Regions from separate parts of the Streptomyces sp. NPDC030840 genome, predicted to be linked through region 3. Evidence: riboswitches for the same ligand, from Rfam matches in the RefSeq annotation. Region 3 holds a riboswitch; each other region holds the start of a gene.
The links. Region 3 has a riboswitch for cyclic di-AMP ahead of ACZ49J_RS04840 (C40 family peptidase). Riboswitches for the same ligand answer to the same signal wherever they lie in the genome.

Region 1: linked by a shared signal. The riboswitch ahead of ACZ49J_RS07370 (M23 family metallopeptidase) and the one ahead of ACZ49J_RS04840 (C40 family peptidase) in region 3 are both predicted to bind cyclic di-AMP.
Region 2: linked by a shared signal. The riboswitch ahead of ACZ49J_RS26680 (M23 family metallopeptidase) and the one ahead of ACZ49J_RS04840 (C40 family peptidase) in region 3 are both predicted to bind cyclic di-AMP.

The regions. Positions count from the first base shown of each region.
Region 1 covers NZ_JBVIEE010000003.1:22,264-32,628, reverse strand. Annotated here, with positions in the region: gene ACZ49J_RS07420 (FG-GAP repeat domain-containing protein) at 1-1,196, shown strand, start outside; gene ACZ49J_RS07415 (amino acid permease) at 1,245-2,780, shown strand; tRNA gene ACZ49J_RS07410 (tRNA-Lys) at 3,008-3,080, shown strand; gene ACZ49J_RS07405 (hypothetical protein) at 3,327-3,620, shown strand; tRNA gene ACZ49J_RS07400 (tRNA-Met) at 3,699-3,772, opposite strand; gene ACZ49J_RS07395 (antibiotic biosynthesis monooxygenase) at 3,851-4,444, opposite strand; gene ACZ49J_RS07390 (dihydrofolate reductase family protein) at 4,510-5,658, opposite strand; gene ACZ49J_RS07385 (MarR family winged helix-turn-helix transcriptional regulator) at 5,728-6,243, shown strand; gene ACZ49J_RS07380 (GTP cyclohydrolase II) at 6,419-7,060, shown strand; gene ACZ49J_RS07375 (PP2C family protein-serine/threonine phosphatase) at 7,202-8,290, shown strand; cyclic di-AMP (ydaO/yuaA leader) riboswitch at 8,552-8,708, shown strand; gene ACZ49J_RS07370 (M23 family metallopeptidase) at 8,721-9,767, shown strand; gene ACZ49J_RS07365 (aldo/keto reductase) at 9,953-10,365, shown strand, end outside.
Region 2 covers NZ_JBVIEE010000013.1:100,992-111,356, reverse strand. Annotated here, with positions in the region: gene ACZ49J_RS26690 (M16 family metallopeptidase) at 1-1,134, shown strand, start outside; gene ACZ49J_RS26685 (M16 family metallopeptidase) at 1,131-2,519, shown strand; cyclic di-AMP (ydaO/yuaA leader) riboswitch at 2,800-2,966, shown strand; gene ACZ49J_RS26680 (M23 family metallopeptidase) at 2,979-3,746, shown strand; gene ACZ49J_RS26675 (GntR family transcriptional regulator) at 4,031-4,726, shown strand; gene ACZ49J_RS26670 (HPr family phosphocarrier protein) at 4,873-5,154, opposite strand; gene ACZ49J_RS26665 (bifunctional acetate--CoA ligase family protein/GNAT family N-acetyltransferase) at 5,399-8,200, shown strand; gene ACZ49J_RS26660 (DUF5998 family protein) at 8,332-8,919, shown strand; gene ACZ49J_RS26655 (alkaline phosphatase family protein) at 8,919-10,160, shown strand; gene ACZ49J_RS26650 (thymidine kinase) at 10,240-10,365, shown strand, end outside.
Region 3 covers NZ_JBVIEE010000002.1:184,788-195,152, reverse strand. Annotated here, with positions in the region: gene ACZ49J_RS04855 (HAD-IC family P-type ATPase) at 1-2,190, shown strand, start outside; gene ACZ49J_RS04850 (hypothetical protein) at 2,290-2,418, shown strand; gene ACZ49J_RS04845 (DUF1876 domain-containing protein) at 2,502-2,759, opposite strand; cyclic di-AMP (ydaO/yuaA leader) riboswitch at 3,054-3,223, shown strand; gene ACZ49J_RS04840 (C40 family peptidase) at 3,236-4,825, shown strand; gene ACZ49J_RS04835 (YceI family protein) at 4,830-5,417, opposite strand; gene ACZ49J_RS04830 (hypothetical protein) at 5,513-5,809, opposite strand; gene ACZ49J_RS04825 (S-(hydroxymethyl)mycothiol dehydrogenase) at 6,063-7,148, shown strand; gene ACZ49J_RS04820 (MBL fold metallo-hydrolase) at 7,148-7,780, shown strand; gene ACZ49J_RS04815 (bifunctional 3-phenylpropionate/cinnamic acid dioxygenase ferredoxin subunit) at 8,134-8,496, shown strand; gene ACZ49J_RS04810 (NAD(P)/FAD-dependent oxidoreductase) at 8,493-9,695, shown strand; gene ACZ49J_RS04805 (aromatic ring-hydroxylating oxygenase subunit alpha) at 9,836-10,365, shown strand, end outside.

The sequences.
Region 1 (10,365 bases), on a different contig from region 3:
TCCCGGCCGGGAACACCGCGGACCAGCGGCGGCAGACCTGGACCGTGGACAAGTTCGGCGGGGACATCGCGTACGTCGACGCGGACAAGGCTGTGCACATCGTGCAGAGCGGGGTGCCCTCGCAGCCGCTGGCGAAGATCGAGTCGGAGGTGGACACCGCCTTCCTGGACGCCAAGACCTCGGCCTGGGGCAGCAGCTGGCAGCTGAACAAGCCGGCCACCTGGACCTTCACGGCGAAGGACGCTCTCGGTCGTGCCGCGTACACCGTCACCGGCAGCGGCACCGCGGTCGAGGTGATGTGGAACGGGAAGACGAACGCGGGGACGTACGCCCGCAACGGGAACTACACCTGGACCCTGACGGCCAGGTCGACCGAGGGCGGCGGTACGTACACCGCCGGCGGCGACATCGAGCTCACCGGCGGCCTCCCGGCCCACCACGACCAGGGCGGCCGGGGCTACGGCGAGCTGGTCACGCTCAACTCCTCGGGCGGCCTGACGCTGCACTACACCGAGGGCGCCGGCACCTTCGCCTTCAAGCGGTCGGCCTCCGGCTGGCCGGCGGGCACCGTCGCGGTCCCCTTCGGCGACATGGGTAGCGACCGGTGCGCCGAGATGCTGGTGCGCATGCCGAACGGCGAGCTGCGCCGGTACGCGGGCAAGTGCGGTGCCTCGTACACCCCGTCGAGCAGCCACACCTCGCTCGGCACGGGCTGGAAGGCGTACGACGTGCTGACCTCGCCCGGCGATCTGACCGGTGACGGGCGGGCCGATCTGCTGGCGCGCAAGGCGTCGACCGGTGACCTCTTCCTGTTCGCGAACGACGGCGCGGGCAAGCTGAAGGCCGGCGTCACGATCCGTGCGGGCTGGGCGGGTTACACGAAGGTCGTGGGCGCCGGCGACCTGACCGGCGACGGTTTCGGTGACGTGCTGGCGCGGGACCGGGCCGGGACGCTGTGGCGCTTCGACGGTACGGGGACGGGGCTGCTGAAGGACCGGGTGAAGGTCTTCTCCGACTGGGGCGGGTCGTACAACGCGATCGTCGGCGTCGGCGACATCACCGGGGACGGCAGGAACGACCTGGTCGCCCGGGACACCGCGGGCAACCTGTACCGCAACAACGGCACCGGCGGGGGGTCGTTCGGGGCACGGGTGAAGATCGCGAGCGGCTGGCAGGGATACAAGGGCGTTTTCTAGCCAAGTTGTGATGCATGTCATGCCCCCGGCGAGGGAATCGCTGGGGGCATGACAGATGACGCCAGAGCGAGTGGGCTGTCTGACGAAGAGCGGCTGGCCCAGCTCGGTTACACGCAGGTTCTCGCCCGCCGCATGTCGGCGTTCTCCAACTACGCGGTCTCGTTCACGATCATCTCGGTCCTGTCGGGCTGCCTCACCCTCTACCTCTTCGGCATGAACACGGGCGGCCCGGCGGTCATCACCTGGGGCTGGGTCGCGGTCGGCCTGATGACGCTCTTCGTGGGACTGTCGATGGCCGAGATCTGTTCGGCGTACCCGACGTCGGCGGGCCTGTACTTCTGGGCGCACCGGCTGGCACCGCGGAGAACCGCCGCGGCCTGGGCGTGGTTCACGGGCTGGTTCAACGTCCTGGGCCAGGTGGCCGTGACGGCCGGCATCGACTTCGGGGCCGCGTCCTTCCTGGGCGCGTACCTGAACCTGCAGTTCGGCTTCGAGGTGACGCCGGGCCGCACGATCCTGCTGTTCGCCGCGATCCTGCTCCTGCACGGCCTGCTGAACACCTTCGGCGTCCGGATCGTGGCCCTGCTCAACAGCGTGAGCGTGTGGTGGCACGTGCTGGGCGTGGCGGTGATCGTGGGCGCGCTCACCTTCGTACCGGACAAGCACCAGTCCGCGTCCTTCGTGTTCGGCGAGTTCGTGAACAACACGGGCTGGGGCAGCGGGGTGTACGTGGTGCTCCTGGGGCTGCTGATGGCCCAGTACACCTTCACCGGGTACGACGCCTCGGCCCATATGACGGAGGAGACCCACGACGCGTCCACGGCGGGCCCGAAGGGGATCGTGCAGTCGATCTGGACGTCGTGGATCGCGGGCTTCGTGCTGCTGCTGGGCTTCACCTTCGCGATCCAGTCGTACCAGGGGGCGCTGGAGTCGCCGACGGGTGCGCCGCCCGCGCAGATCCTGCTCGACGCGCTCGGGGCGACGGCGGGCAAGCTGCTGCTCCTGGTCGTGATCGGGGCGCAGCTGTTCTGCGGGATGGCGTCGGTGACGGCCAACAGCCGGATGATCTACGCCTTCTCGCGCGACGGCGCGCTGCCCTTCTCGCACGTGTGGCACACGGTCAGCCCGCGCACGCGCACGCCCGTGGCGGCGGTGTGGCTGGCGGCCGGGGGTGCGCTGGTGCTGGGCCTGCCGTACCTGATCAACGTCACGGCGTACGCGGCGGTGACGTCCATCGCCGTCATCGGTCTCTACATCGCGTACGTCATCCCGACCCTGCTCCGGCTGCGCAAGGGGGACGGCTTCGAGCGGGGACCGTGGCACCTGGGCCGCTGGTCCCGTGTGGTGGGCGTGGTGTCGGTGGTGTGGGTGGGGGTCATCACGGTCCTCTTCATGCTGCCGCAGGTCTCGCCGGTCACCTGGGAGACGTTCAACTACGCGCCGGTCGCCGTGCTGGTGGTCCTCGGTTTCGCCGCGACCTGGTGGCAGGCCTCGGCCCGCCACTGGTTCCTCAACCCGGAGCACGAACGGACGATCGCCCGCGAGGCGGCACGGGAGGGCGCGCCGGAGCCGGTGGATCCGTAGGGGTACGCCGGCCCCGGTCGCGGGAGAGGGGGCGCGTCGGAGGGCCGACGCGCCCTTCGGCGGCCGTTTCCGGCACCATCCGGGCCGTCCCGCGTCCTTCTTCCGTCCGTTCTGTTCTCCGGCGGGTCTTTTTGCGGGGCTTCGACGCGGCCGGGTCACCGATACCCGATCGGACTCCGGGCCTCGTCCGGCTATGCTCGGGGAGGCAACATCACGCAACACCGCCTGGGCCGTTAGCTCAATTGGCAGAGCAGTGGACTTTTAATCCATTGGTTGTGGGTTCGAGTCCCACACGGCCTACCGGTTGCAGGTGGGGGTAAGCCCCTCTGACCTGCTACGCAGCGCTCGGGTCGGCTTCGGTCGGCTCGGGCGCTGACTCGTTTTCGGGCGTTCGGTCCGCTGGCGCCGGGGAAGCGTCCTTCGGTGAGCGGGCCGGCTCGGGCGCTGTGACGTTCGAGTGAATCGCCGTGGCGCTCGGCGGCGGGCAGCCCGGGGCGCGGCGTGGCGCCTCGGCCCCGGGCGCCGTCTCCCCAAGGATTCGTGCGCGTGGCGCAGACTTTCGAGGAGCTCGTGGGGATGCAGCGCGCGGCGGACGAGGCCCACGCGCGAGTGGAGGCGTTGCGTGAGCAGTACGGTCCCCCGACCGCCCATAAGTGGACCGAGACGCAGACCGAGACGTACGAGACGGCGTGGCGGGCCTGGCGCGACCTCGCCCGGGACGTGCAGGCCGCGGTGACCGAGTACGCGAGCGCGGAGGGGCAGGCGCGCAGCGAGGTCGAGGCGGACGTGAAGAGGGCCGTACGGCATCCCGGGCCGGGGCCCGAGGCGGCAGAGGAGTAGGCGGCGGGGGCGGACCCCCCCCGTGCCCGAAAACACCTGGGGCCGGAACCCTTTCGGATTCCGGCCCCAGGCCTTCAGTAGCGGGGACAGGATTTGAACCTGCGACCTCTGGGTTATGAGCCCAGCGAGCTACCGAGCTGCTCCACCCCGCGTCGGTGAAACCAGTGTACGTCATGCGCGGGACGGCAAGCACACGCGTTGACGTGGCCATGCCCCCCTGGGGCCTCACGTCACCGGGTCACCCGCTCCTCGTACAGCCACCGGCGGAACAGGCGGCTGAGCCCGGGCATGATCACGTAGGTGAGCACCGGGGCCGCGATGAGGGGGAAGAGGGCGGCCTTCAGAGGAAGGGGCAGGGCGGTGGCGTGCGGGGTGACCAGCGCGTTGATGGCGAGGGCGACCGGGAAGGCGCCGAGCATGGTCACCAGCGTCATCTTCCAGCGCGGCGGCGCCTTCACCCGGCGCTGCGGGAGGCTGAACCAGGTCTCCATGCCGGTGGGCTGCTGCTGGGCCTCGGTGACCTGGTGAGCGATGTCACGCACACGGTCCAGCCAGGCCTGGCGCGCCGGCAGCTCCAGCCAGGCGTCCAGCCGTTCCGGGTCGGCGAAGCGCAGGACGCCGTGGTAGACCCGCTGGCCGTGCTGGGGGCGCAGCCAGGTGACGCCCTCGTGGCCGCAGAAGCCCTCGGCGAGGTCGGCGATCTCGTGGGTCAGCTCCTCGAACTCCTCCTGCCGGCCGGGATCGACCTCCCAGCTGTAGACCAGCGTCACCCCTTGGTCCTCGGCACGGTCCAGGGTCGTCATGTCCTCGCGGGGGCGGCTCACAGGGGGCCTCCTTCCGGCTCTCTCGGCTCTCGCGCGAGCACTGGCCGTACGGAGTACCCAGGGCCTCAGGAAGTGAGCAAGTGGCTGTTCGGCGCGGTCGCCCGGGGCTCGTACTCGGGGAGTACGACGACGTCGGCCCCCTCGGCCGTCAGCAGCGCGTTGCCGTCGGCGCCCACGACGAACGTGTCCGGCTCCCGCCACGCGGTGACGACACGCCGTACCCCCGCGTCGAGGATCAGCCGGGCGCACGGGGACGGGCGGGAGGAGCGGCGGGCGCAGGGCTCCAGGCTGCTGTAGACGGTGGCGGTGGCCAGGCGCGGATCGGTGGGGTCCAGCTTGGCCAGGGCCGCCTCCTCGGCGTGGGCCACCGGGTCGCCGCCCTCGCGGGAGTGGGCGCGGGCCAGTTCCGTACCGTCGGCGGCGACGATCACCGCGCCCACGCTGAAGGCCGTCCGTGAGGGAGGGCACTGGGCCGCCAGGTCGCAGGCCAGCTCCAGCCAGTGGCGGTCCGCCGCCGAGGGCCGGCCGCCGGTGCCGGGGACCGTGGGGGCGTACCGGACGAGGACGACGTCGCCGACGGGCCGGGTCTCCAGCAGGCGCAGACGGCTGGTCGGGCCGCCGGGGTAGGCGCCCGTGCCGAACATCCGCGGGGCGTCCGACTGGCCCACGAACAGGGGTGCGACGGCGAGTTGGAGCTCGTCCGCGAGGCCCTCCTGGAGCAGCTGGGTGTGGACCTGGCCGCCGCCCTCCACCATGAGGCGCCGGACGCCGCGTACGGTCCCGAGGTGGTCGAGCACGGTCCGCCACCTCAGCTCGGGGCCGACGGACACGACGTCCACGCCGGCGGGCAGGCCGACGCGGCCGAGGCGTTCGGCGCCCTTGTCCGTGGTGTACGTCACCTTCTCGCCGCCGGTGTGCCAGAAGCGGGCCGTGGGGTCGAGGTCACCGGACGCGGTGACGGTGACCTTCAGCGGGTACTCCGGAAGCCCCGCGGCGACACGGGCCGCGCGCCGCTCGGGCGAGTTCACCAGCAACCGGGGGTTGTCGGTGCGCAGGGTGCCGGCGCCGACCAGGATCGCGTCGCTGGCCGCCCGTACCTCGTCGACCCGGTCGAAGTCGGCCGGGCCGGACAGCAGCAGCCGTTCGGGGCCGGTGTCGTCCAGGTAGCCGTCGAGGGAGACGGCGGCGGACAACAGGACGTAGGGCTGGGGCATGGGGGTCGCTCCCGTGGTCGTGACTGGCGGGACCTGGTTCAACTTTTAAACAATAACTACACTGTCCGTATGACGACCCGCTGGCTCACCCCCGAGGAACAGCGTGCCTGGCGCGCGTACATCGCCGCCTCGCTGCTCCTTGAGGACGCGCTCGACCGGCAGCTCCAGCAGGAGGCCGGCATGCCGCACCTGTACTACTCCGTGCTGGCCGCTCTCTCCGAGGCGCCGGAGCGCCGTCTGCGGATGACCGACCTCGCCGAGTCCCTGAAGATCACGCGCAGCCGGCTGACGTACGCCGTGGCGCGGCTGGAGAAGGACGGGACGGTGCGGCGGGAGGACTGCGCGTTCGACAAGCGGGGCAGTGTGGCGGTACTCACGGACGAGGGGATGGCTCTGCTGGAGCGTACGGCACCGGGGCACGTCGAGATGGTCCGCAGGGCGGTCTTCGACCACCTCGGACCCGAGCAGGTCGAGCAGCTGGAGCGCATCTGTACGGGCATCACGCAGGCGCTGCAGGGCGGCGGTGCCGAGGCGGTGACCCCCGACGACCTCCCGTGGCGCCGCCGGTCCTGTTCCTCGGGGTAGCCCGCCGGGTCCCTTGAGGGCCCACCTCTCCCGCCCTCCCCGGGGATGTGACATCCCTGGCCGGACTTGATTGAACTTTGAAGCAGGGTTAGAGTCCCTCTGAGCGACGTGCTTCAAAACTGAAGCACACCGGCCGACCCCGCACTGACACCCGCACCTGGACCGGAGGCCCCGCATGACCGACCAGCCCACCGCCACCACCCGCTCCCGCGTCCGGGTCCCGCTGCGCTTCCACGACGGCTACGGCGTCGACGCCGACCTGGTCACCTTCCACGGCCTGACCGACGGTCAGGAGCACGTGGCCGTCGTCCTCGGCGAGCCCGCGCCCGGCACCACGCCGCTGGTCCGTCTGCACTCCGAGTGCCTGACCGGCGACGTCTTCGGCTCGGCCCGCTGCGACTGCGGCCCGCAGCTGCGCGAGGCGGTGGAGCAGATCGCCGACCGCGGTGGCGTCCTCCTCTACCTCCGCCAGGAGGGGCGGGGCATCGGCCTCTACAACAAGCTCGACGCGTACGCCCTGCAGGACCAGGGCCTCGACACCTACGCCGCCAACGCCGCCCTCGGCCTCCCCGAGGACGCCCGCGACTACACCGCCGCCGCGCAGATGCTCGGGGCCCTCGGCATCGACAGCCTGGACCTGCTCTCCAACAACCCCGACAAGGCGCAGCAACTGCGCGACCTCGGGGTCAAGGTCCGCACCCGCGTCCCCACGGGCGTCTTCACCACCGCCCACAACGTCCGTTACCTGCGGGCGAAGGTCCTCCAGACCCAGCACACGCTGCCGCTGGCGGACCTGGCGGAACTCTCCGTGGGCTGACCGCCCGGCTCCGCGGCCCGGGGCTCACCGCCCGACCCGCCCGGTGCCCGCCCGCTCGCCTGCCTCCCGGCCCTCGGGAAGTATGGACGGGTGGGGCAGCGAGGAGACCGCGGGCAGGGACACGGTGGGCCGGCGGGGCCGATGCCGCCCCGCGGGGAGGCCACCCGGATCTCGTACGCGCGGGCCTTCGTCCGCGCGCTGCCAGCGCTGCTCGTCGTCGCCGGGGTGCTCTTCGACTACTTCACGCCCCGGGCCTACACCGCGGTGCCCTTCTTCACCGCCGCTCCGCTCGTCGCCGCGCCCCTCGCCTCGCTGGGCGGCACGGTCGCCACGGGGGTCGCCGCGTTCCTGGCGGTGCTCCTGGTCCACGTCCGGTTGTACGGCCTGGACGTCGACGCCGTCACCGAGATCGCCACCGTGGCCACGGTCGCCGTCCTGGCCGTCGTCATCAACCGGCTCGTCCGGCGCACGGGCGCCCGGCTCGCCTCAGCGCGCGAGATCGCCGAGGCGGCGCAGCGGGCCGTACTGCCGGAGCCCGCGGAGCGGATCGGGGGCTTCGACATCGCCGCCCAGTACGAGGCGGCCCGGGCCGACGCCTTCATCGGGGGCGACCTGTACGCCGTGCAGGACTCGCCGCACGGCATACGGCTCGTGGTCGGGGACGTGCGCGGCAAGGGCCTGGAGGCGGTGGGTGCCGTGGCCGTCGTCATCGGGGCCTTCCGGGAGGCCGCCGAGCAGGAGACGACCCTGGAGGCGGTGGCACAGCGGCTGGAGCGGGCGCTCGCCCGGGAGACGGCACGGCGGCAGGGGATCGAGTCGGAGGAACGGTTCGCCACAGCCGTCCTCGCGGAGCTCCCGCACGGTGACGGCGTCGTACGGATCGTCAACCGCGGCCACCCCCCGCCGCTGCTCCTGCACGCGGACGGCTCCCTGCGGGTGCTCGACGCCGGGCAGCCCGCGCTGCCGCTCGGCATGGGCGAGCTGGACAGCCGGCCGGACCGCGCCGAGGAGGCCGCCTTCCCCGGCGGGGCCGTGCTGCTGCTCTACACGGACGGGCTGTCCGAGGCCCGCGACGAGCGCGGTGCCTTCTACGACCCGGCCGAGCGGCTGTCCGGGCGGACCTTCTCCGGCCCGCGCGCCATGCTGGGCGTGCTCGCGGACGAGGTGCGGCGGCACACCGGCGGAGGCACCACGGACGACATGGCGCTCCTCGCGGTCCGGCGTCCGTGAGCGGTGATCGTTCACGACTTCCTCATAACCGTCGTCACCGAGTGTGTCCGAACAACGTCTCTCCGCATAACAACTGACGCACCGTCAGAACAATTGTGACTCCTGAGACAGGGGTAACTCGCCCGATTTACGACCCCCTTGACCCGAAAGTCCAGCGCACAAGCCTGAGTGATTACCCGGAACCGCTTGGAATACGGCCCGTGCGTCTATTAACGTTCGATAACGCAGCGCGGTCGTCCCAGCCGTCACAAGAGGCGGCTCCGTGCGCACGCGCCGAATCCCGCAAGGGAACCGGGGAACCACCACCCTGGGGTGAATCGCGCGGAAGCCGCCGTGGAAGCACGGCTGGTTTACGCGCGTAGGAGACCTTCCTGCTCCGAACCCGTCAGCTAACCCGGTAGGCGAGAAGGAAGGAAAGGAGTACGCCCACGTGGCGTCCAACCGGTCTGCGACCGAAACCCCGACCGTGCCGGGCCAACACGGCGACAGCGACACCTTCGGGTACGGCGGCTACAACAGCCAGGAAGAGGGCCCCTGGCAGGAGTGGAATCCCACTGCGGAATCCATTCGCCCCGTTCGCGGCCGGCACCGGGTCGCCAAGAAGAGCGGCCTCGCTCGCGGCGGTCTCGCCCGCAGCTCCACCGTCCTGGGCGTCGGCGTCATAGCCGCCGTCGGCGCGGGCGGCATGGCCACCGCGCAGACCGGCAAGCCGCCGGTGTCCATCTCGATGCCCGACATGCCGAACGTCGGCTCGGTCTTCGACTCCGAGGACGAGCCCGAGGGCTCCGCCACCCCCCTCAGCAACGCGGGCCTGACCGCCGCCGACACCGAGGAGGGCGCCGACGACGCCGGAGAGGCGCTGCGCGCCCGCATCATGCAGCAGGCCGAGTCGCAGCGGGAGGCGTTCGACAGGGCCGCCGCCGAGGCCGCCGAGGAGGCCGAGGCGAAGAAGGCCGCCGCAGTCGCCGCCAAGGAGCGCGAGGAGGCCGAGGCCAAGGCCGCCGCCGAGAAGAAGGCGGCGGAGGAGGAGGCCAGGAAGAAGGCCGAGGCCGAGCGCCTCGCCGAGCTCGCCAAGCAGTTCACGCTGCCGACGTCCTCGTACACCATCACCTCCACCTTCGGTCAGTCCGGCGCGTACTGGTCCTCCGGCCAGCACACCGGCCTCGACTTCGCCGCCCCCACGGGCACGCTGATCAAGGCGGTGGGCAGCGGCACGATCACCGAAGCCGGGTGGGACGGGTCCTACGGCTACAAGACGGTGCTCACGCTCAACGACGGCACCGAGGTCTGGTTCGCCCACCAGTCCTCCATCAGCGTCAGCGTCGGCCAGAAGGTCGCGACCGGCGACGTCATCGGCCGTGTCGGCGCCACCGGCAACGTCACGGGTGCCCACCTCCACATGGAGGTACACCCCGGCGGCAGCAGCTCCGGCATCGACCCGATGGCGTGGCTGCAGAGCAAGGGGCTGAACCCCTGAGGTTCCTCCCGGGGCCCTTCCGCGGTCCCCGGGGTCCCCTGAGGCCCCCGGGGTCTCCTGAGGCCCCCTGAGAGCTCTCCTCCTGAGATCTTCCGGGAGCAGGTGAGGTGATCTTCTCCCGGATTTACGAACCCTTGGCCGGACGCGTGGAATTGGCGCGTCCGGCAAGGGCGTTGATGGAGAGCATGACTTCTCTTCGCAAGCTCGGCTCCTCCGGCCTCGAGGTCTTCCCGCTGTCCCTCGGCGGCAACGTCTTCGGCTGGACCGCCGACGAGGCCCAGTCCTTCGCCGTGCTCGACGCCTACACGGCCGCGGGCGGCAACTTCATCGACACCGCCGACTCCTACTCGGCCTGGGCCGAGGGCAACCAGGGCGGCGAGTCCGAGACCATCATCGGCAAGTGGGTCAAGGCACGCGGCAACCGCTCCGACGTCGTGATCGCCACCAAGGTCAGCCAGCACCCCGACTACCAGGGCCTCACGGCCGCCAACATCAAGGCCGCCGCCGACGCCTCCCTGCGCCGCCTGGACACCGACTACATCGACCTCTACTACACCCACTTCGACAAGCCCGAGGTCCCGGTCGAGGAGATCATCAC
Region 2 (10,365 bases), on a different contig from region 3:
GTCCAGGGCGCGGGCGGCTCGCTGAACGGGACGACGAGCTTCGAGCGCACCAACTACTTCGAGACCATGCCCGCCCACGAGCTGGAGCTCGCCCTCTGGCTCGAGGCGGACCGCATGGGCTCGCTGCTGGTGGCCCTGGACGACGAGTCCATGGAGAACCAGCGGGACGTCGTCAAGAACGAGCGCCGCCAGCGCTACGACAACGTGCCCTACGGCACCGCCTTCGAGAAGCTGACCGCCCTCGCCTACCCGGACGGCCACCCCTACCACCACACCCCGATCGGGTCGATGGCCGACCTGGACGCGGCGACGCTGGAGGACGCGCGCGCGTTCTTCCGCACCTACTACGCGCCCAACAACGCGGTGCTCTCCGTGGTCGGTGACATCGACCCGGAGCAGACGCTCGCCTGGGTCGAGAAGTACTTCGGGTCCATCCCCGGGCATGACGGGAAGCCCGCCCCGCGTGACGGCTCCCTGCCGGACATCATCGGCGAGCAGCTGCGCGAGGTCGTGGAGGAGGAGGTCCCCGCGCGCGCGTTGATGGCCGCCTACCGGCTCCCGGAGGACGGCACGCGCGCGTGCGACGCGGCCGACCTCGCGCTCACCGTCCTCGGCGGCGGCGAGTCGTCCCGCCTCTACAACCGCCTCGTGCGACGCGACCGTACGGCGGTCGCCGCGGGCTTCGGCCTGCTGCGGCTGGCCGGGGCGCCCTCCCTCGGCTGGCTCGACGTGAAGACCTCCGGCGACGTCGAGGTCCCGGTCATCGAGGCCGCCGTCGACGAGGAACTCGCCCGGTTCGCCGCCGAGGGTCCCACGGCCGAGGAAATGGAGCGCGCCCAGGCCCAGTTGGAGCGCGAGTGGCTGGACCGGCTCGGCACGGTCGCGGGCCGCGCCGACGAACTGTGCCGGTACGCCGTCCTGTTCGGTGACCCGCAGCTCGCCCTGACCGCCGTCCAGCGCGTGCTCGACGTGACCGCGGAGGAGGTCCAGGCGGTCGCCCAGGCCCGGCTGCGGCCCGACAACCGCGCGGTGCTCGTGTACGAGCCGATCACCGTTGAGAGCGGGGACGCCGAGACCGCCGCAGAGACCGCCGAAGCCGCGGTGACCGACGAGAACGAGGAGTCGGCCAAGTGACCGAGCTCGCGACCATGGACTTCCACCCGCAGCCCCGGTCCGGCGAGGCCAGGCCCTGGGCGTTCCCGGCCCCCGAGCGCGGCACGCTCGACAACGGACTGACCGTGCTGCGCTGCCACCGCCCCGGCCAGCAGGTCGTCGCCGTCGAGGTGCTCCTCGACGCGCCCCTGGAGGCCGAGCCCGCGGGCCTCGACGGTGTCGCCACGATCATGGCCCGTGCCTTCTCCGAGGGCACCGACAAGCACTCCGCCGAGGAGTTCGCCGCCGAGCTGGAGCGCTGCGGCGCCACCCTCGACTCGCACGCCGACCACCCCGGCGTACGGCTCAGCCTCGAAGTCCCCGCCTCGCGGCTCCCCAAGGCGCTCGGCCTGCTCGCCGACGCCCTGAGGGCCCCGGCGTTCGACGACAGCGAGGTCGAGCGGCTGGTCCGCAACCGGCTCGACGAGATCCCGCACGAGACCGCCAACCCGGCCCGCCGTGCCGCGAAGGAGCTCTCCAAGGAGCTGTTCCCGGCGGCCTCGCGCATGTCACGCCCGCGCCAGGGCACCGAGGAGACGGTCGAGGGCATCGACTCGGCGGCCGTGCGCGCCTTCTACGAGAAGCACGTCCGCCCCGCCACGGCCACCGCGGTCGTCGTCGGCGACCTCACCGGCGTCGACCTGGACGCGCTGCTCGGTGACACCCTGGGCGCCTGGACCGGCTCGTCCGCCGAGCCGCGCCCCGTGCCCGCGGTGACCGCGGACGACACCGGCCGCGTCGTCATCGTGGACCGTCCCGGCGCGGTCCAGACGCAGTTGCTCATCGGCCGCGTCGGCGCCGACCGGCACGACCGCGTGTGGCCGGCCCAGGTGCTCGGCACGTACTGCCTGGGCGGCACCCTCACCTCCCGCCTGGACCGCGTCCTGCGCGAGGAGAAGGGCTACACCTACGGTGTGCGGGCGTTCGGCCAGGTGCTGCGCTCCGCACCGGACGGCTCGGGCGCCGCGATGCTCGCCATCAGCGGCTCCGTCGACACGCCGAACACGGGACCGGCTCTGGGCGACCTGTGGACCGTGCTGCGCACGCTCGCCGCCGAGGGCCTCACCGACGACGAGCGCGACGTCGCCGTGCAGAACCTCGTCGGGGTCGCGCCCCTCAAGTACGAGACGGCCGCCGCCGTCGCGAGCACCCTCGCCGACCAGGTCGAGCAGCACCTGCCGGACGACTACCAGGCGACGCTGTACCGGCAGCTCGCCGCGACTGGCACCGTGGAAGCCACCGCGGCCGTGGTGAACGCCTTCCCGGTGGACCGTCTGGTGACCGTCCTCGTCGGTGACGCGGCGCAGATCGAGGAGCCCGTCAGGGCCCTCGGAATCGGCGAAGTCTCCGTCGTACGCGCCGAGTAGAGCGCCCGCACGGACCGGCCACGAGCCGGCTCGCGGACCGGCCGCGGACCGACCAGGAGCCGGCTCGCGGACCGGCCACTGGCCGAGTGGAGCCCGCCCGCATCCGGGGGCCCGGTGACTCAGGAGTCACGTGGGTCCCCGGATGTCCGTATTGCGGGGGAGGTTGCGTGTCTGCCCTGTGGCATGCGCTACAAATCCCGTGATCCGTTTGTTATTTCAAAGACGGCCCACTTAGCGTCGGTCCGGCTGTTCGTCAGCAGTACGCCGCACCCGCGGCACCGGACAGCCATCGCCGAGTCCCCGTACGGCGCGAGCCAGGGGAGCCGGGGACCCAACCGCAGTCCCTGGGGTGAATCGGACGCCCTGCACCTGGTGAAGGGGGCCCGTAGGAGACCTTCCTTGCTCCGAACCCGTCAGCTAACCCGGTAGGCGAGAGGGAAGGAAAGGACCAGCCACTTCATGGCGTACACCTGCGCCACCGGGAAGCACCGTCGTCCCAGCCGGATGAAGCGCGTGACCACCAAGGCCGTCGGCGCCGCCGCGCTCACCACCACCGGCGTCATCGGCGCCCTGTCAGCCCCCGCGTTCGCCGCGGACACCAACTCCGTCGAACAGACCGGCTTCACCCAGGCCGTCGCGATCGGCGACACCGTGGCCGAGCAGATCGACGCCCAGGCCGCCGCCCAGCAGCAGGCCGCGGAGGAGGCCGCCGCGCAGAAGAGGGCCGAGGCGCTCGCGAAGCAGCGCGCGGAGGAAGCGGCGAAGAAGGAGCGCGAGGCCAAGGAGCGCGCCGCCCGCGAGGCCGAGCGCAAGCGCCTCAACACCTACGTCGCCCCGGTCAGCGGCTCGTACATCTCGACCGGCTACAAGTCCGGCGGTGCGGTCTGGTCCTCCGGCAGCCACACCGGCATCGACTTCCACGCCTCCTCCGGTACCGCCGTCCACGCGGTCGGCTCCGGCACCGTCGTCGAGGCGGGCTGGGGCGGTGCCTACGGGAACAACATCGTCATCAAGATGAACGACGGAACGTACACGCAGTACGGCCACCTGTCGTCCATCGGCGTCTCCGTCGGCCAGACGGTCACCCCCGGCCAGCAGATCGGCCTCTCAGGGGCCACCGGCAACGTCACGGGCCCGCACCTGCACTTCGAGGCCCGCACGACGCCCGAGTACGGCTCGGACATCGACCCCGTCGCGTATCTGCGCTCGCACGGCGTGAACGTCTGACCCACGGCGACGGCACGCAAGCCCCAGGAGGCCCCGGCTCGCCGAGCCGGGGCTTTCGTCGTTCTGACATACCTCAGGCGTGCATACCGCCGGCGTGCATACCTCTGCCGTACGCGCCTCTGCCGTACGCGCCTCTGTCGTTGTGACGAACGTCCTGTCCGTGTTGTCCAAAAAATATCCCTGGATTCCGGCCCGGCATCGGAAATTCCGGCGGACTGCAATAGAGTCGCTTGAACACACGTCAATCAACGGCGTTTCACGGGGATTAAGGCGGAGGTCGGGTCATGCGTATTCCGGCACACTCGGTATGCACGGCGATCCGTGATGACATCGTCGCGGGTGTCTACGAGCGCGGCGGCCGGCTCACCGAGGAACTCCTTGCCCGCCGGTACGGCGTCAGCCGCGTCCCCGTCCGTGAGGCGCTGCGCACCCTGGAGGCCGAGGGCTTCGTGGTCACCCGCCGGCACGCGGGCGCGTGCGTCGCGGAGCCCACCGAACAGGAGGCCGCCGACCTGCTGGAGATGCGCATGCTGCTGGAGCCGCTGGGCGCCGCGCGCGCCGCCCAGCGCCGTACCGAGGCCCATCTGAAGGTGCTGCGCGGCCTGGTCAGGCTGGGCCAGGAGCGGGCCAGGCGGGGCAGCACCGACGACCTGCGCTCGCTCGGTGGCTGGTTCCACGAGACGCTCGCCCAGGCCTCCGGCAGCCCCGCGCTGACCTCGACGCTGGCCCAGCTGCGCCACAAGATCGCCTGGATGTACGCGGTGGAGGCGCCCGCCAACCCCGTCGAGTCCTGGGCCGAACACGGCGGCATCGTGGACGCCGTCGCGCGCGGCGACAGCGAGCGGGCCCGGGCGATCACGGCCCTGCACACCGAACGCGCGACCGCCGCGCACCGCCTGCGATTTCCCGGCCAGGCCGACCGCGCGGAGCGTGTGAGGACTTCGCAACATCCCGTAAACATCACGAGCCTGCGGCATTAACACGAGGGCCGTATACAAAGAAGGTCGAATTCGCGGGGGATTATTTCTGCTGCCCGTGAAGAGGAAATGCGAAGGGCCCGTCCGGTAATTCGGACGAGCCCTTCGAAGTGTGCGCGGGCGACCTTCCGGTCCTTTTACCGCGTCACTCAGACGATCTCGGGAAGTTCCTCGAGTCCTTCGGCGACCAGCTTCGCCAGCCGGTCGAGCGCGGCGTCCGCGCCCTCGGCGTCGGAGGCGAGCACGATCTCCTCGCCGCCCTGGGCGCCCAGGCCCAGCACCGCCAGCATGGAGGCCGCGTTGACGGGGTTGCCGTCGGCCTTGGCGATCGTCACGGGGATGCCGGAGGCCGTGGCGGCCCGGACGAAGATGGAGGCGGGGCGGGCGTGGAGGCCCTCGGCCCAGCCGACGTTGACGCGGCGCTCAGCCATGTGTTGCTGCCCTTCAGGTGTGTCTCGGTATGTTGTGAGTCTCCACTGGTCTAGACCGGTTGTCTAGACCAATGTCCCGCAAACTTGAAGCGGGTCCGGAATCGGGCCCACGGCCTGACCTCGATCCGGTTCTCGCGTACCCCAGAGTGCCCCGCGCCGTTGCCGTGCGCGAGAGTTCCCGCGCCGCTTTCGTCCGCGAGACCGCCCCGCGCCGTTGTCGTACGCGAGCCGTACTCTGGGGCCCATGCAGACCTCGTCGGACCGGCACGAGTACCCCGCCCACTGGGAGGCCGACGTGGTGCTGCGCGACGGCGGCACCGCACGCATCAGGCCCATCACCGTTGATGACGCCGAGCGCCTGGTCAGCTTCTACGAGCAGGTCTCCGACGAGTCGAAGTACTACCGCTTCTTCGCGCCGTACCCTCGCCTGTCCGCCAAGGACGTCCACCGCTTCACGCACCACGACTTTGTGGACCGGGTGGGACTCGCGGCCACGGTCGGCGGCGAGTTCATCGCCACCGTACGCTACGACCGGATCGATGCCGACGGCATGCCCGCCTCCTCCCCGGCCGACGAGGCCGAGGTCGCGTTCCTCGTGCAGGACGCCCACCAGGGGCGCGGCGTCGCGTCCGCCCTCCTCGAACACATCGCGGCGGTCGCCCGGGAGCGGGACATCCGCCGCTTCGCCGCCGAGGTGCTCCCCGCCAACACCAAGATGATCAAGGTGTTCACCGACGCCGGGTACCAGCAGCAGCGCAGCTTCGAGGACGGCGTGGTCCGCCTGGAGTTCGACCTGGAGCCCACCGACCGCTCCCTCGCCGTCCAGCGCGCGCGGGAGCAGCGCGCCGAGGCCCGGTCCGTGCGACGGCTGCTCACGCCCGGCTCGGTCGCCGTCATCGGAGCGGGGCGCACCCCCGGCGGCGTGGGCCGCAGCGTGCTCGCCAACCTCCGGGACGCGGGCTTCACCGGCAGCCTGTACGCCGTGAACAGGGCCCTTCAGGAGAAGGAGCTCGACGGCGTCCCGGCCTACCGCTCCATCAGCGAGATCGCCGAGCCCGTCGACCTCGCGGTCGTCGCCGTACCGGCCGAGCACGTCCCCGAGGTCGTCGCCGAGTGCGGCGGGCACGGCGTGCAGGGCCTCGTGGTCGTCTCCGCCGGATACGCCGAGAGCGGCCCCGCGGGGCGCGAGCGCCAGCGCGAACTGGTGCGCCAGGCCCGGACGTACGGCATGCGCATCATCGGGCCCAACGCCTTCGGGATCATCAACACCGCACCGGACATCCGGCTCAACGCCTCCCTCGCCCCCGAGATGCCGCGCCCCGGGAGGATCGGCCTGTTCGCCCAGTCCGGCGCCATCGGGATCGCCCTGCTGTCCCGGCTGCACCGGCGCGGGGGAGGGGTCACCGGCGTCACGGGCGTGTCCACCTTCGTGTCCTCGGGCAACCGCGCGGACGTCTCCGGCAACGACGTGCTCCAGTACTGGTACGACGACCCGGACACCGACGTCGCCCTCATGTACCTCGAATCCATCGGCAACCCGCGCAAGTTCACCCGCCTCGCGCGCCGCACGGCCGCGGTCAAGCCGCTGGTCGTGGTCCAGGGCGCGCGCCACGGCGGAGCGGCCCCCCAGGGGCACGCCGTACGGGCCACGCGGCTGCCCCACGCCACCGTGTCCGACCTGCTGCGACAGGCCGGTGTGATCCGCGTGGACACGATCACCGAGCTCGTCGACACGGGCCTGCTGCTGGCCCGCCAGCCCCTGCCCACCGGCCCGCGCGTGGCGATCCTCGGGAACTCGGAGTCGCTGGGACTGCTCACGTACGACGCCTGCCTCGCCGAGGGGCTCAGTCCCCTGCCCCCGCTGGACCTCACGACCGGCGCCTCGGCGGAGGACTTCCACGCGGCCCTGGCCAGGGCACTGGCGGACGACACCTGCGATGCCGTGGTCGTCACGGCCATACCGGCGGTGGGGGAGACGCAGGCCGCCGACGAGGCACTCGCCGAGGCGCTCCGCTCGGCGGCGGCGGATGCCCCGGCCAAGCCGGTCCTCGTGGTCCACGTCGAACTGGGCGGTCTCGCGGACGCCCTCTCCCGGGCCACCAGCACGGCACCCCACGCCGTCCCGCCCCCCGGCGAGCGGCCGGCACGCGCGCGCGTGGAGGACGTCCGGCCCCCGGAGGACGCCCATCTCATCCCCGCCTACCCCGCCGCCGAGCGCGCCGTCCGGGCCCTCGCCGAAGCCGTGCGGTACGCCCAGTGGCGCCGCGACGCCGCGGACCCCGGGAAGGTGCCCGAGTACGAGGACATCGACGAGAAGGGCGCCGCCGGGCAGATCGACACGCTCCTCGCGCGCGGGGAGGGGCTCACACTCGGCACCGACCAGACGTGCGAGCTCCTCGCCCGGTACGGCATCGCGGTGCGCGAGGCCCGGCCCGCGCCCACGCCCGACGAGGCCGTGGCGGCGGCGCGCGCCATCGGCTACCCCGTGGCCCTCAAGGCCACCGCCCCGCACCTGCGCCACCGGGCCGACCTGGGCGGCGTACGGCTCGACCTGACGGACGAGGAACAACTGCGCAGGGCCTACGCCGAATTGACCGGCCTCTTCGGCAAGCCCGAGGAGCTGCGGCCCGTCGTGCAGGGCATGGCCCCGCGCGGCGTCGACACGGTCGTACGGGCCGTCATCGACCCGGCGGCCGGAGCGGTGGTCTCCTTCGGGCTGGCCGGGGCCGCGTCGCAGCTGCTCGGTGACACGGCGCACCGGCTGATTCCGGTCACCGACCGGGACGCGGCCTCACTGGTCCGGTCGGTCCGGACGGCACCGCTCCTCTTCGGCTGGCGGGGCTCCGCACCGGTCGACGTCGGCGCCCTCGAAGAGCTCCTCGTGCGCGTGTCCCGGCTCGTCGACGACCATCCGGAGGTCGTCGCGGTCTCCCTGGAGCCGGTCGTCGTCGCCCCGCGCGGCCTGAGCGTCCTCGGCGCCACCGTACGGCTCGCGCGTCCTCCCGCCCGCGACGACCTCGGTCCGCGGACGCTGCCGGTGTACTGATCGGTCGCCGCCGGTGTACTGGCCGGTCGCTCCTGGTGGACTGATCCGTCGCTCCCGGTGCACAGATCCGTCCACCGCAGTCACGGCAGAGCGGTCCCTCGCAGTCAGTGCTCCCCCGTAGGATGGACTTCATGGCCAAGACCAGTACGACGACCCAGGGGCTGCGCGCGGCGATCGAGCGCAGCGGCTACTACCCGGCCCTCGTGGCGGAGGCGGTGGAGGCCGCTGTCGGCGGCGACGCCATCCGGTCGTACCTGGTCCATCAGGAGACGACGTTCGACGCCAACGAGGTGCGCCGGCACGTGACCGTGCTCGTCCTCACCGGCAACCGCTTCATCGTGAGTCACACCGACGAGCAGGCCGCGGACAGCACCTCCCCGACGCCGTACGCCACGACGTCGACGGAGTCCGTGAAGCTCGGCCGGATCTCGTCGGTCGTCGTCAGCCGGGTGGTCGCCAACCCGGAGTCGTACGCGCCGGGCACCCTGCCCCGCGAGGTCGTCCTGACCATCGGCTGGGGCGCCGTCTCCCGCATCGACCTGGAGCCCGCGGCCTGCGGCGACCCCAACTGCGAAGCGGACCACGGCTACACGGGCAACTCGACGGCGGACGACCTCAGCCTGCGCGTCAGCGAGGCCGGGGACGGCCCGGAGACGGTGCGCCAGGCCCTCGCCTTCGCGCAGTCCCTCTCCGAGGCGACCGCGGACACCGCCCGCTGATGTCCCACGCGTTCCCGCCCGCCGCCCCCGACTCCGGGCGCTCGGTACCGGCCCCGTCCGCTCCTCACTGGGACCAGCCGGAAGCCCTCGCCGTGAGTTCGGCGCCCGTCCCCGAGTACGGCACCGGCTCGCTGGCCGACCTCCTGCCGACCCTCGCGGCCGGCATGGAGGTCCCCGGCACGACCGCCGCCATAACGGAACTGACCGCGGCCGACCGGAACTGCGTCTTCCTGATCGACGGGCTGGGCTGGCAGCAGCTCAAGGAGCACCCCGACGAGGCGCCCTTCATGACCTCGCTGCTCGGTTCGTCGCGAGGCGGCACCGGCCGTGCGATCACCGCGGGCTACCCGGCGACCACCGCGACGTCCCTCGCGTCCGTCGGCACGGGCCTGCCCCCGGGCGCGCACGGACTGCCCGGCTACACGGTCCGCAACCCGGAGACCGACGAGCTGATGAACCAGCTCCGCTGGCTCCCCTGGACCGCCCCGCGGCAGTGGCAGCCGTACCCCACGATCTTCCAGCTGGCCGCCGAGGCCGGCGTGCACACCGCCCAGGTCACGGCACCGGCCTTCGAAACCACTCCGCTGACCCAGGTCGCGCTGAGCGGCGGAACGTTCCACGGACGGCTCTCCGGTGAGGAGCGCATGGACCTGGCGGCCGAGCAGCTCGCCGCGGGTGACCGTTCGCTGGTGTACACCTACTACTCCGAGGTCGACGGCAACGGCCACCGCTACGGCATCGACTCGGACGCCTGGCGCGGGCAGTTGATGTACGTGGACCGGCTGGTCCAGCGCCTGGCGGAGCAACTCCCGCCGCGTACCGCCCTGTACGTCACCGCGGACCACGGCATGATCGACATCCCGTTCGACGAGCAGCACCGCATCGACTTCGACGAGGACTGGGAACTGCGCGCCGGGGTCGCCCTGTTGGGCGGCGAGGGCCGCGCCCGCCACGTGTACGCGGTGCCGGGTGCCCAGTCGGACGTCCTGACCTGCTGGCGCGAGGTGCTGGGCGAGCAGTTCTGGGTGGCGTCCCGCGACGAGGCCGTCGCCGCGGGCTGGTTCGGGCCCACCGTGGACGAGCGGGTGTACCCCCGCATCGGTGACGTCGTGGCGGCGGCCCGCGACGACGTCCTGATCATCGCGTCCGAGCGGGAACCGAAGGAGTCCGCGATGGTCGGCAACCACGGTTCGATGACGCCCGTGGAACAACTGGTCCCGCTCCTGGAAGTACGCACCTGAAGCCCGCCCCGCACGCACCCGCGGGCGTGCCCGGCGCCCGCCCCCGCACCGAACCCTTCTGAAAGGTCCTCAACCCCCCATGCCCGAGCTGGTGTTCTTCTCCGGAACGATGGACTGCGGGAAGTCGACGCTGGCCCTCCAGATCGAGCACAACCGCTCGGCGCGCGGGCTCCAGGGCATGATCTTCACCAGGGACGACCGCGCC
Region 3 (10,365 bases):
GAGTTGCGGGCCGGCGACGCGGTCCCGGCCGACTGCCGCGTGGTGGAGGCCACGGGTCTCGAGGTCGACGAGTCGAGCCTCACCGGCGAGTCGCAACTCGTCGTGAAGGCACCCGCGCCGACGGCCGCCCGAGCGGTCGCGGACCGCCGTTCCATGCTGTACCAGGGCACGACGGTGGCCGCGGGCAACGCGCTCGCCGTGGTCGTCGCCACCGGGGCCGCCACCGAGGCAGGCAGCGCCGCGGAGGCGGCCCCGTCGGACGGCCTCCCGGACAGCGGGGTGGAACGGCGCCTGAGCGCCCTCGGCCGCTGGTTCCTGCCCCTGTCCGTCGCGGCCGGCGTCGTCCTGCTCGCCGTCGGCCTGATCCGGCGGCAGCCCCTCGGCGCCGCTCTGGGGTCCGCGGTCAGCCTCTGCGTCGCCGCCGTTCCCGAAGGGCTGCCCTTCATCGCCACCGTCGCGGAACTCGCCGCCGCCCGACGGCTGTCCACCCGCAACACCCTTGTACGCAGCGCCCCGACCATCGAGGCGCTCGGCCGCACCGACGTGCTGTGCTTCGACAAGACCGGCACCCTCACCGAGGGCAGGATCAGCCTCCAGCAGGTCTCCGACGGCGGTGAGCGGCGTCCCCTCGACGCACTCACCCCACGGCTGCGCAGGGTCGTCGCCGCGGCGGCCCTCGCGGCTCCCGTGGGCCCGGCCTCGGTGCTCACCCACCCCACGGACCGCGCCATCGCGACCGGGGCCGAGCGGGCCGCGGCCACCCCCGACCTGGTCGCCCCGGACGGCTGGCAGCGGCTTGCCGAACTTCCGTTCGAGCCTGCGCGCGGGTACCACGCGGTGCTGGGCCGGATGGGTGCGGGCGAGCCCCCGGTCACGCCGGGCCGCGAGCTGGCCAAGGCCCTGCTCGTCGTCAAGGGCGCGCCGGAGGTCGTCCTGGCCCGCTGCGACCGCGTCCGCCGGAACGGCACCGACACGCCGTTCGACGCGGACCTGCGGGAAGAGATCGACCGGGAGATCGACCGGCACGCCCGGCAGGCCCTGCGGGTGCTGGTGGTCGCGGAACGCACCCTGCCGGCTCCCGGCGCCAACGCCCCCGTGTCCCTCGACGACGCGGACGTCGACGGGCTGTGCCTGCTGGGCCTGCTCGGTCTGGCGGACCCCGTGCGCTCCACCGCCGCCGAGAGCGTCGAGCGACTGGCGGCGGCCGGCGTACGGATCGTCATGCTCACCGGAGACCACCCGAGCACCGCCGCCGCGATCGCCGGGGAACTGCGGCCCGACGAGGAACCGCGCATGATGACCGGCCCCGAACTGGACGCCCTCGACGACGCAGAACTCGCCAGGACCCTGCCCGGGATCTCGGTCTTCGCCAGGGTCACCCCCGCGCACAAGGTACGGATCGTCACGGCGCTGCGCGCGGCCGGGCGCGTCGTCGCCGTCACCGGGGACGGCGCCAACGACGCCCCGGCCATCAGGATCTCCGACGTCGGCATCGCGATCGGCTCCCGGGCGACCCCCGCGGCGCGCGGCGCCGCCGATGTCGTGGTCACCGACGACCGCATCGAGACCGTCGTCGACGCCATCGTGGAGGGCCGGGCCATGTGGGCCTCCGTCCGCAAGGCGCTCGGCATCCTTCTCGGCGGCAACCTCGGGGAGATCGCGTTCGTTCTGGCGACCACGGTGTTCACCGGGCGCAGCGCGCTGAACGCCCGTCAGCTCCTCCTCGTCAACATCCTCACCGACATGCTCCCCGCGATGGCCATCGCCGCCCGGCCCCCGGCGGGCAGCGCGGAGAAGCTGCTCGCGGAAGGACCCGAGGCCTCCCTGGGCGCGGCCCTCACCCGGGACCTCCGACTGCGCGCCACCATCACCACGGCCGCGGCGGGCGGCGCGTGGATCGTCGCCAGGATGACCGGCACACGGGCCCGTGCCGGCTCGGTCGCCCTGGTCGCCCTCGTGGCCTCCCAGCTCCTGCAGACGCTCACGGACGCGGGCCGCGACCCCCTGGTCGCCCTGGCCGCCACGGGGTCGCTCGTGGCACTCGTCCTCGTGGTGGCCGTCCCCGGACTCAGCCATTTCTTCGGCAGCCGGCCTCTCGGCCCGGCGGGCCTGACCATCGGTCTGGCAGCGGCAGTGGCGTCCGTCCTGCTGCCGGCCGCGCTGGAGCACGTCGCACCCCGACGTCATTGACAGTTGACCCCGACTTCACCGGAGCGCCGACCGCGTGAAGCCCGGAGCCCGCACAAAGGAGCGGTACCGGACAAGCACGCACAAGAAGGGCCGTCCGCCGTGTCCCACCTGCTCACCCCCCTCCTGACCAAGGTGGCGGTCGCTGTCATCGAGGCGATCGTCATGCGTCTGCTCATGCAGCTCTGGAAGACGTACGCGACCGGCCGGCGCCCGGCGGCGGCCGCCTGAGTACGCCGGGGAGAAGGCACCACTTCAAGGGGCCGGGTGGCAGCCGCGTCCAGGGCGGAGCCACCCGGCGGGAGGGCGCGCCGTCACCGTTCGACAGGGCCGGCCAGCTGGACGATGTCGTCGGAGGCGACGTCGTGCAGCCGGATCGCCAGATCCTCCAGTGCGCGGCTGGCGGCGAGTTCGTCACCGATCTCCGGCACGGGGCGGTCGACCGGGTTGCGCCGGGCCGCGCCCCGCCCCGTGACCGTCGACGTGTCCGAGGTCGTCAGCACGGCGCGTGCCTGGGTGTCGTCGCCGTCCTCGGTGATGTAGATCTGCACGGTCCACTGCTTGTCTTCCATGCCGATCACTCCTGCACTCCTGATCGCTTCCGTCCTCCGTCCCCAGCCTGCGCCTGCTGTCGCGTCCGGTCCAGTCGACCGGCACATGCGCCGGAACTTCGCCAAAGTTCCCGCGGGACGCCGCGGCGCCCGGTGCCCACAACCGGGTGAAGTGCGGCAGCGGTCCGAGGCGTTGGGGCGAAGGTCACACTCGCGGAACGGGCAATTCGCGCTTCGATCTTCACACCAGGAACACAAGTTGGCTAACTTGGTGGGCAGGCCACACGACTTTCGTCCGGCGAACCTCGTCGGGTCGCGTGGCCTCCGCCGAATCCGGTGCACCGTCGCGAAGCCGGAGCCGGGGACCCAACCGACAGTGGGGCGAATCGGTCCGACTGCCGGCCGGGCAGCGACCGTAGGGCACACCTTCCTCAGTCACCGCCCGAACCCGACAGCTGACTCGGTAGGCGGTACACGGAAGGAGCCAGTACGTCCCCATGGCGCAAGAGCCGAGCCGCGCGGAAGTCCAGCGGAGGATCAACAGCCTCTACGACCGGGCCGAGTCCGACACCGGGAACTTCAACGCGACCCGTGCGATGGCGTCGGGGCGGCGTCCGCGTGTCAGGCCGGCTCCCGGCGGCGGTCGCGAGCGCATGGATCCCGCCCTCGACAACGTCGTCAAGACATGGTTCGACGTAGCCCGCGCGAAGCTGGGCCCGACCGTCCCGGCGGTGCTTCCGCCCGACCTCAGGCCGGACCGCCTCCCCGAGACCCGGCCCACGCGCCCCACGAGCCGTCCCGACGCCACGCGCACCGACCGTGGGCGGGAGCCCGTGGGCCGGGACCTTCCGGAGCTGACGGCGGGCCGCGCCCCCGAGGCGGCCCCGGCACCCGTGGCGGAGCTGACGGCCGGTGCGGCGGCGGAGCCGGCCACCGGACCTGTGGCGGCGTTGCCGGCCGGACCGGTGTCCGAGCTGACCGCCGTGCCCGCGGCGGGACTGACCGCAGGACCCGTGGCCGCGCTGCCGGCCGCGCCGGAGACCGGCGACAAGGCCCCCGCCGCTCTGCCGGCGCCGGCCGGCACGGCGCGGCAGTCCTCCCTGAAGGCGGCCAAGAGCGAGAACCAGCGCAAGCTCACCGCCGCCCGGGAACTGCTCTCCAGACACGTCGCCCAGTGGAGCACGCCGCTGGCGGCGATCGAGTTGCCGCCGGCCGATGACGCCTGGCGCGCGACGGCACAGCAGGCTCGCCAGGCGGCCGAACTCGAAGCCGACTGGCAGCGACAGGAACCGGCAGGCCTCGGCACGCTCATGTCCTCCGGGGCGGCCATGTCCTCTGGGGCGGTCATGTCGCCGGGGGTGGGTGCGTCGCCGGGGGCGGCCTGGTCTGCGGGTGCGGACAAGTCGTCTGGGGCGGTCATGTCGCCGGGGGTGGGTGCGTCGCCTGGGGCGGCCTGGTCTGCGGGTGCGGACAAGTCGTCTGGGGCGGCCTGGTCCGCAGGTGCGGACACGGCACCTGGAACGGCCTGGTCCGCGGGTGCGGACTCGTCCCTCGGCGCAGGCCTGGCCGTCGGCCCACCGGGCGAGGTCGGTGCCGCGCGCGCCGTCGGTGCCGCGCCCGTCGCTGGCACCGTCCCTGTCGCCGGCACCGTCCCCGCCGTTGCCGCCGCCCCCGCCCTCGGCGCCACCCCGGCCTTCGGCGCAGGAGGCGCACCGGTCACGGACAACGGCGGGAAGGCCGCCAAGGCAGTCGAGTTCGCCCGCGCCCAGATCGGCAAGCCCTGTGTGTGGGGCGCGACCGGACCGGAGTCGTACGACTGCTCCGGCCTCACCCAGGCCGCCTGGAAGACCGCCGGGGTGCGCCTCCCGCGTACCGCGCGGGATCAGGCGTACGCCGGCACGGTGATCGCCCTGCCCGACGTTCAGCCCGGGGACCTGGTGTTCTTCACCGACAACGCCGGGCACGTCGGCATCTGCGTCGGCAACGGCATGATGGTCCACGCGCCGAGTCAGGGCCCCCTCGTACGCGAGGATTCGATCCTGTACGCGGGGGAGTCGGCGATCCACAGCGTGGTGCGACCCGTGTGACGGCCTACCCGGGCCCGTTTGCCGCGTCCGGCCCGTCCGCCGGGTGGAGTCCGGTCCCCTCGAACTCCACCCGGACGTCGTCGGCCAGCCGCAACGCGCCGAGGAACGCGGTGTAGGGCTTGATGCCCCAGGCCGACTGCGTGACGGTCGCCGCGCAGCGCAAGAGCCCGTCTGCGTCAGCCGTCCCGTGCACCGTCACGGGGCGGGTCCGCCCTTTGACGGTGAGGTCCCCGGTGACCTCGAAGGACTGCGGTGTTCCGGTGACGCGGGTGGAGCGGAAGGTGATGGTGGGGTGTTCCGCGGTGTCCAGCAGGGCGGCGCCCGCCAGCGTCCGTTTGATCTCGGCCCGGTCGGCGTCGGTGAGCGCCTTGAGACCGCCCGTGCCCTCCAGGACCTCCAGCGACCCCGTCTCGACCGTCACCGTCACCGACGACCTGCCCGGCTCCGCGGCACTCACCACCGCTTCCCCGGACCACCGGGTGGCCTCGATGGTGAGGTCGTGTCCTGCCCGGCGGCCCAGCCCGGCGCGTCCGGTCCTGATCAGGAGGCGGCCGGCCGGTGGTCCGAGGCGGTACGTTCCGTCGATCAGCATCACAGCGCCAGAGGGTAGGGGACGGGGAAAGGCTCTTGAAGGGGCTCCTGACGGAGTTCCTGACGGGGCTCCTGGAGGGGGGCGCCCGCCTCCGGCTACCGCTGGGGGACGCCGAGTTCGCGCCCGCGGTAGAAGGCTTCCCGTTCCTCGACGACGTACGGGGCCATCGCCGCACGCCGCCGCGTCTCCGGTTCGGAGGTCCGCCAGGAGTCGCAGGCCTCCTTCGACTCCCAGAACGACACGCCGGTGATCTCCTGGCCGTCCTCCGACCAGTACGCGTAGGCGCGGAGCAGGCCCTGCGGATAGGGGTCCGGGCGCCATGCCTGACCGAACTCCTCCAGTGCGCCCGGTTGCAGGCGGCGGGTCGTGACCCAGACGAAGTGCTCCTCCACCGCAGCCTCCTCCGCGACGTCGGTTCGGCTTGTCGGTACGTCTCAGACCACCGTAGGTCCAAAGCACCGCTTTCGCCTGCGCGGCGATCGAGCGGAGCGCCGACTGCCCGGACGCGTGCCTCACGCAGCGTGGTGGGTGTCAGAACCTTGACCCCGGGTCGGTACCTCCCCGATGCTGCTCGTTGCGGTTCATGGAATGTGTGCCGTAATGAGCAACATCAGTCTCAGGTCTCGCACCAGCCGAGGAGTGGCCATGACGCACCAGGTCCGTGCTGTCGTCGCGCGCGGGAAGGGCGCCCCCGTCAGCCTGGAAACGATCCACGTGCCCGACCCGGGACCGGGAGAGGCGCTGGTGAAGGTCGAGGCCTGCGGGGTCTGTCACACCGATCTGCATTATCGCGAGGGGGGCATCAACGACGACTTCCCCTTCCTGCTGGGCCACGAGGCCGCGGGGGTCGTGGAGGCGGTGGGGGAAGGGGTCACCGACGTGGCCCCCGGAGACTTCGTCATCCTGAACTGGCGTGCCGTGTGCGGCCAGTGCCGGGCATGTACGCGGGGACGGCCCTGGTACTGCTTCAACACCCACAACGCCAGGCAGAAGATGACCCTGGCCGATGGCACCGAGTTGTCGCCGGCCCTGGGCATCGGCGCGTTCGCGGAGAAGACGCTGGTGGCGGCGGGCCAGTGCACCAAGGTCGACCGGGCCGCCTCCGCGGCCGCCGCCGGTCTGCTGGGCTGCGGCGTGATGGCCGGTATCGGCGCGGCCATCAACACCGGCAACGTCGGACGCGGTGACAGCGTCGCGGTCATCGGCTGCGGCGGCGTCGGGGCCGCGGCGGTCGTCGGGTCCCACCTGGCGGGCGCGGCGAAGATCATCGCGGTCGACATCGACGACCTCAAACTGGACACCGCCCGGAAACTGGGGGCGACGCACACCATCAACTCCCGGCACACCGACCCGGTCGAGGCGATCCGCGAACTGACCGGCGGCTTCGGCGCCGACGTGGTCGTCGAGGCGGTGGGCCGCCCGGAGACGTACCAGCAGGCGTTCTACGCCCGCGACCTGGCGGGCACAGTGGTGCTCGTCGGCGTGCCGACACCGGAGATGAAGCTGGAGCTGCCGCTGCTGGACGTCTTCGGCCGGGGCGGCGCGCTGAAGTCCTCCTGGTACGGCGACTGCCTGCCGAGCCGGGACTTCCCGATGCTCATCGACCTCTATCTGCAGGGCCGTCTCGACCTGGACGCCTTCGTCACCGAGACCATCGCGCTGGACGAGGTGGAGAAGGCCTTCGAACGGATGCACCACGGCGACGTGCTGCGCTCGGTGGTGGTCCTCTGATGAGCGGCGCCCGCATCGAGCGTCTCGTCACCTCGGGGACGTTCTCACTGGACGGCGGCACCTGGGACGTGGACAACAACGTGTGGATCGTCGGCGACGACACCGAGGCGGTCGTCATCGACGCCGCACACGACGCCGGGGCGATCACCGACGCTCTCGGCTCGCGCACCCTGCGGGCCGTCGTGTGCACCCACGCCCACAACGACCACATCGGCGCCGCACCCGAACTCGCGTCGCGTACCGGTGCCCCGATCCTGCTCCACGGCGACGACCTGCCGCTGTGGAAGCACACCCACCCCGACCGGATGCCCGACGGCGACCTGGCCGACGGTCTGGTCCTGACGGTGGCCGGTATCGAGCTGACCGTCCTCCACACCCCCGGCCATGCCCCCGGCGCGGTCTGCCTGTACGCGCCGGAACTGGCGGCCCTCTTCAGTGGGGACACGCTCTTCGCGGGCGGCCCGGGGGCGACGGGAAGGTCGTACAGCGACTTCCCGACCATCGTCGATTCCATCCGGGACCGGCTGCTGACCCTGCCGGGCGAGACCGTCGTGCACACCGGGCACGGGGAGACGACCACCATCGCCGCCGAGGCGCCGCACCTTCAGGAGTGGATCGACCGAGCGTTCTGACCGGCGGCGGCCCTGGGCCGCCGCCGGCGCGCGCTGGGGTGGGGCCGCCGCCCGCGCGGCACCGTTCGCCCGTTTTCTCCTGACCGGCGGGCCGGAGCGGCGGGTGGGCGTTCACATTGCCCGGCGGCGAGGAGGGCTCACCGGCCCGGTTCCCCCTTTGACCTGGCCGAAGGCGCGGAGCTCGGCGTTTGGTCACCTCTGCCGGTCGTTGCGCGCTGCGCTGACAGTTTCATAATGAGCAACAAGCAGGCGTGACTTTCCCCGTCTCCTGGATGCCTTGACAAGGGTTCGGGCCGACCTCAGACTGATGTTGCGCTTACCGCAATCCGTTTCGCTATACGCACCGAGGTGTCATGATGATTCCCGCGTGCCGTCTCGCGGACCTCCCGCGAGGAGAGGCCTTCCGGCTCGACATCGACCCGCCGGTCTCGGTGTTCCACACCGACGACGGCGAGCTCTTCGCCATTGACGACACCTGCACCCACCAGGACGCCTCGCTCGCCGACGGCTGGCTGGAGGGCTGCGAGGTGGAATGCCCCCTGCACGCCTCCAAGTTCGACCTGAGGACCGGTGCGGTCGACGCACCGCCGGCCAAGCTCCCCGTGCGGACCCATCAGGTCGTCGTCGAGGACGGCATGATCCATGTCCGGCTGTCCACGGCGGCCCCGAACCTGCCGCCGTGCGTCGCGGCACGGCTCGCCGGGACCCCCGCGTGAGGACGGTGGCCGTGGTGGGCGCCTCGCTGGCCGGGCTGTCGGCGGCGCGCTCACTGCGGAAGCAGGGCTTCGACGGGCGGCTGGTCGTCATAGGGGACGAACTCCACCGCCCGTACGACAGGCCCCCGCTGTCCAAGGAGTTCCTGGCCGGCACCATCGGCGAAGCGGAGCTCGCGCTGGAGGCGGACGACGAGGACCTGGGCGCGGAGTGGATGCTCGGCGTCCGCGCCACCGGACTCGACCACTCGGACCGCGCGGTCCGGCTCGCCGACGGCCGGGTGGTCCGCGCCGACGGCTTCGTCATCGCGACCGGCGCCGCCGCGCGCACCCTGCCGGGCTCCGAAGGCCTGGCGGGAGTGCACGTCCTGCGCACCCTGGACGACGCACGCGCCCTGCGGGACGAACTGGCCCGCGGCGGGCGGCTGGTGGTGATCGGCGGTGGATTCGTCGGCGCCGAGGTCGCCTCCACCGCGTACACCCTCGGGCTCGACGTGACCGTGGTCGAAGCGGCCCCGACGCCACTCGCAGGCCCCCTCGGCGAGACCATGGGTGCCGTCGTCTCCGCTCTCCACGCCGACCACGGCGTACGGCTGAGGTGCGGTGTGGGCGTCAAGGGGCTGAGTGGGGACGAGCGAAGCGAGATGGGGGTCCCCCCGGACGGAGTCTGGGGGAGGGTGGACGCCGTCCTGCTCGAGGACGGCAGCACCATCCCCGCCGACGTCGTCGTGGTCGGGGTGGGCGCGCGGCCGTGCGTCGAGTGGCTGGAAGGATCCGGCGTCGCACTCGACAACGGCGTCACGTGCGGTGCGGACGGCCGCACCAGCCTGGCCGGCGTGGTCGCGGTCGGCGACTGCGCCAACTGGTACGACCCCCGCGCGGGCAGCCACCGCCGCGTCGAGCACTGGACCGGTGCGCGCGAGCGTCCCGACGCGGCCGTCGCGGCGCTGCTGTCCTGGGGCGCGGCGGAACCGGGTGTGCCCCGGCCGCCGTATTTCTGGTCGGACCAGTACGGAGTGAAGATCCAGTTCGCGGGGCACGCGGCCGGCGCCGACAGCGTGACGGTCGAGGCAGGCACCCCGGACGACCGCGATGTCCTGGCCGTCTACCGGCGCGCCGGTCATCCGGTCGCCGTGCTCGGGATGAACCAGCCGCGGCTGTTCACCCGCTGGCGCAAGCAGCTCGCCGCCGCGACCTCCTGACGCCACCCTGCCGCCACCGCCGAGGCGTCCCACGCCGCGGTCGCCTCGTGCGCGCGGCGTTGCTCGACACCACACCCGTCCGGAGTCGCTCTTCCCGGCGCGTGAATGACCCCTCCACGACGTTTCCCGAGGAGTGCACCGTGACCTCGACCAGCCTGCCGGACAGCCTGATCGCCACCCTCCCCGGCACCTCCTACACCGATCCCGGGATCTTCGCCCAGGAGCAGGAGCGCATATTCGAGACCATGTGGTTCTGCGCCGCGCGCTCGTCCGACCTGGCGAAGCCCGGTGCCTTCAGGACCGTGGACGTGGGCCGCGAGAGCATCCTGATCACCCGCGCCCGGGACCACTCGATCCGCGCCTACTTCAACGTCTGCCGGCATCGCGGAGCGAGGATCTGCACGGAGGAGAGCGGCGAGGTCAGGCGGGCCTTCCAATGCCCGTACCACGCCTGGACGTACGACCTGACGGGCAAGCTCGTCGCGGCGCCCAACCTCACCAAGATGCCGGACGTGGGCCGTACCGAGTACGGCCTGGTGAACGTGGCCACCCGCGAATGGCTCGGCTACGTCTGGGTCTGCCTGGCGGAGAGCCCGCCCTCCTTCGAGGAGGACGTCATCGGGGACGTCGTCGGCCGCCTCGGAGACGTCGAGTCGATCGAGCACTACGA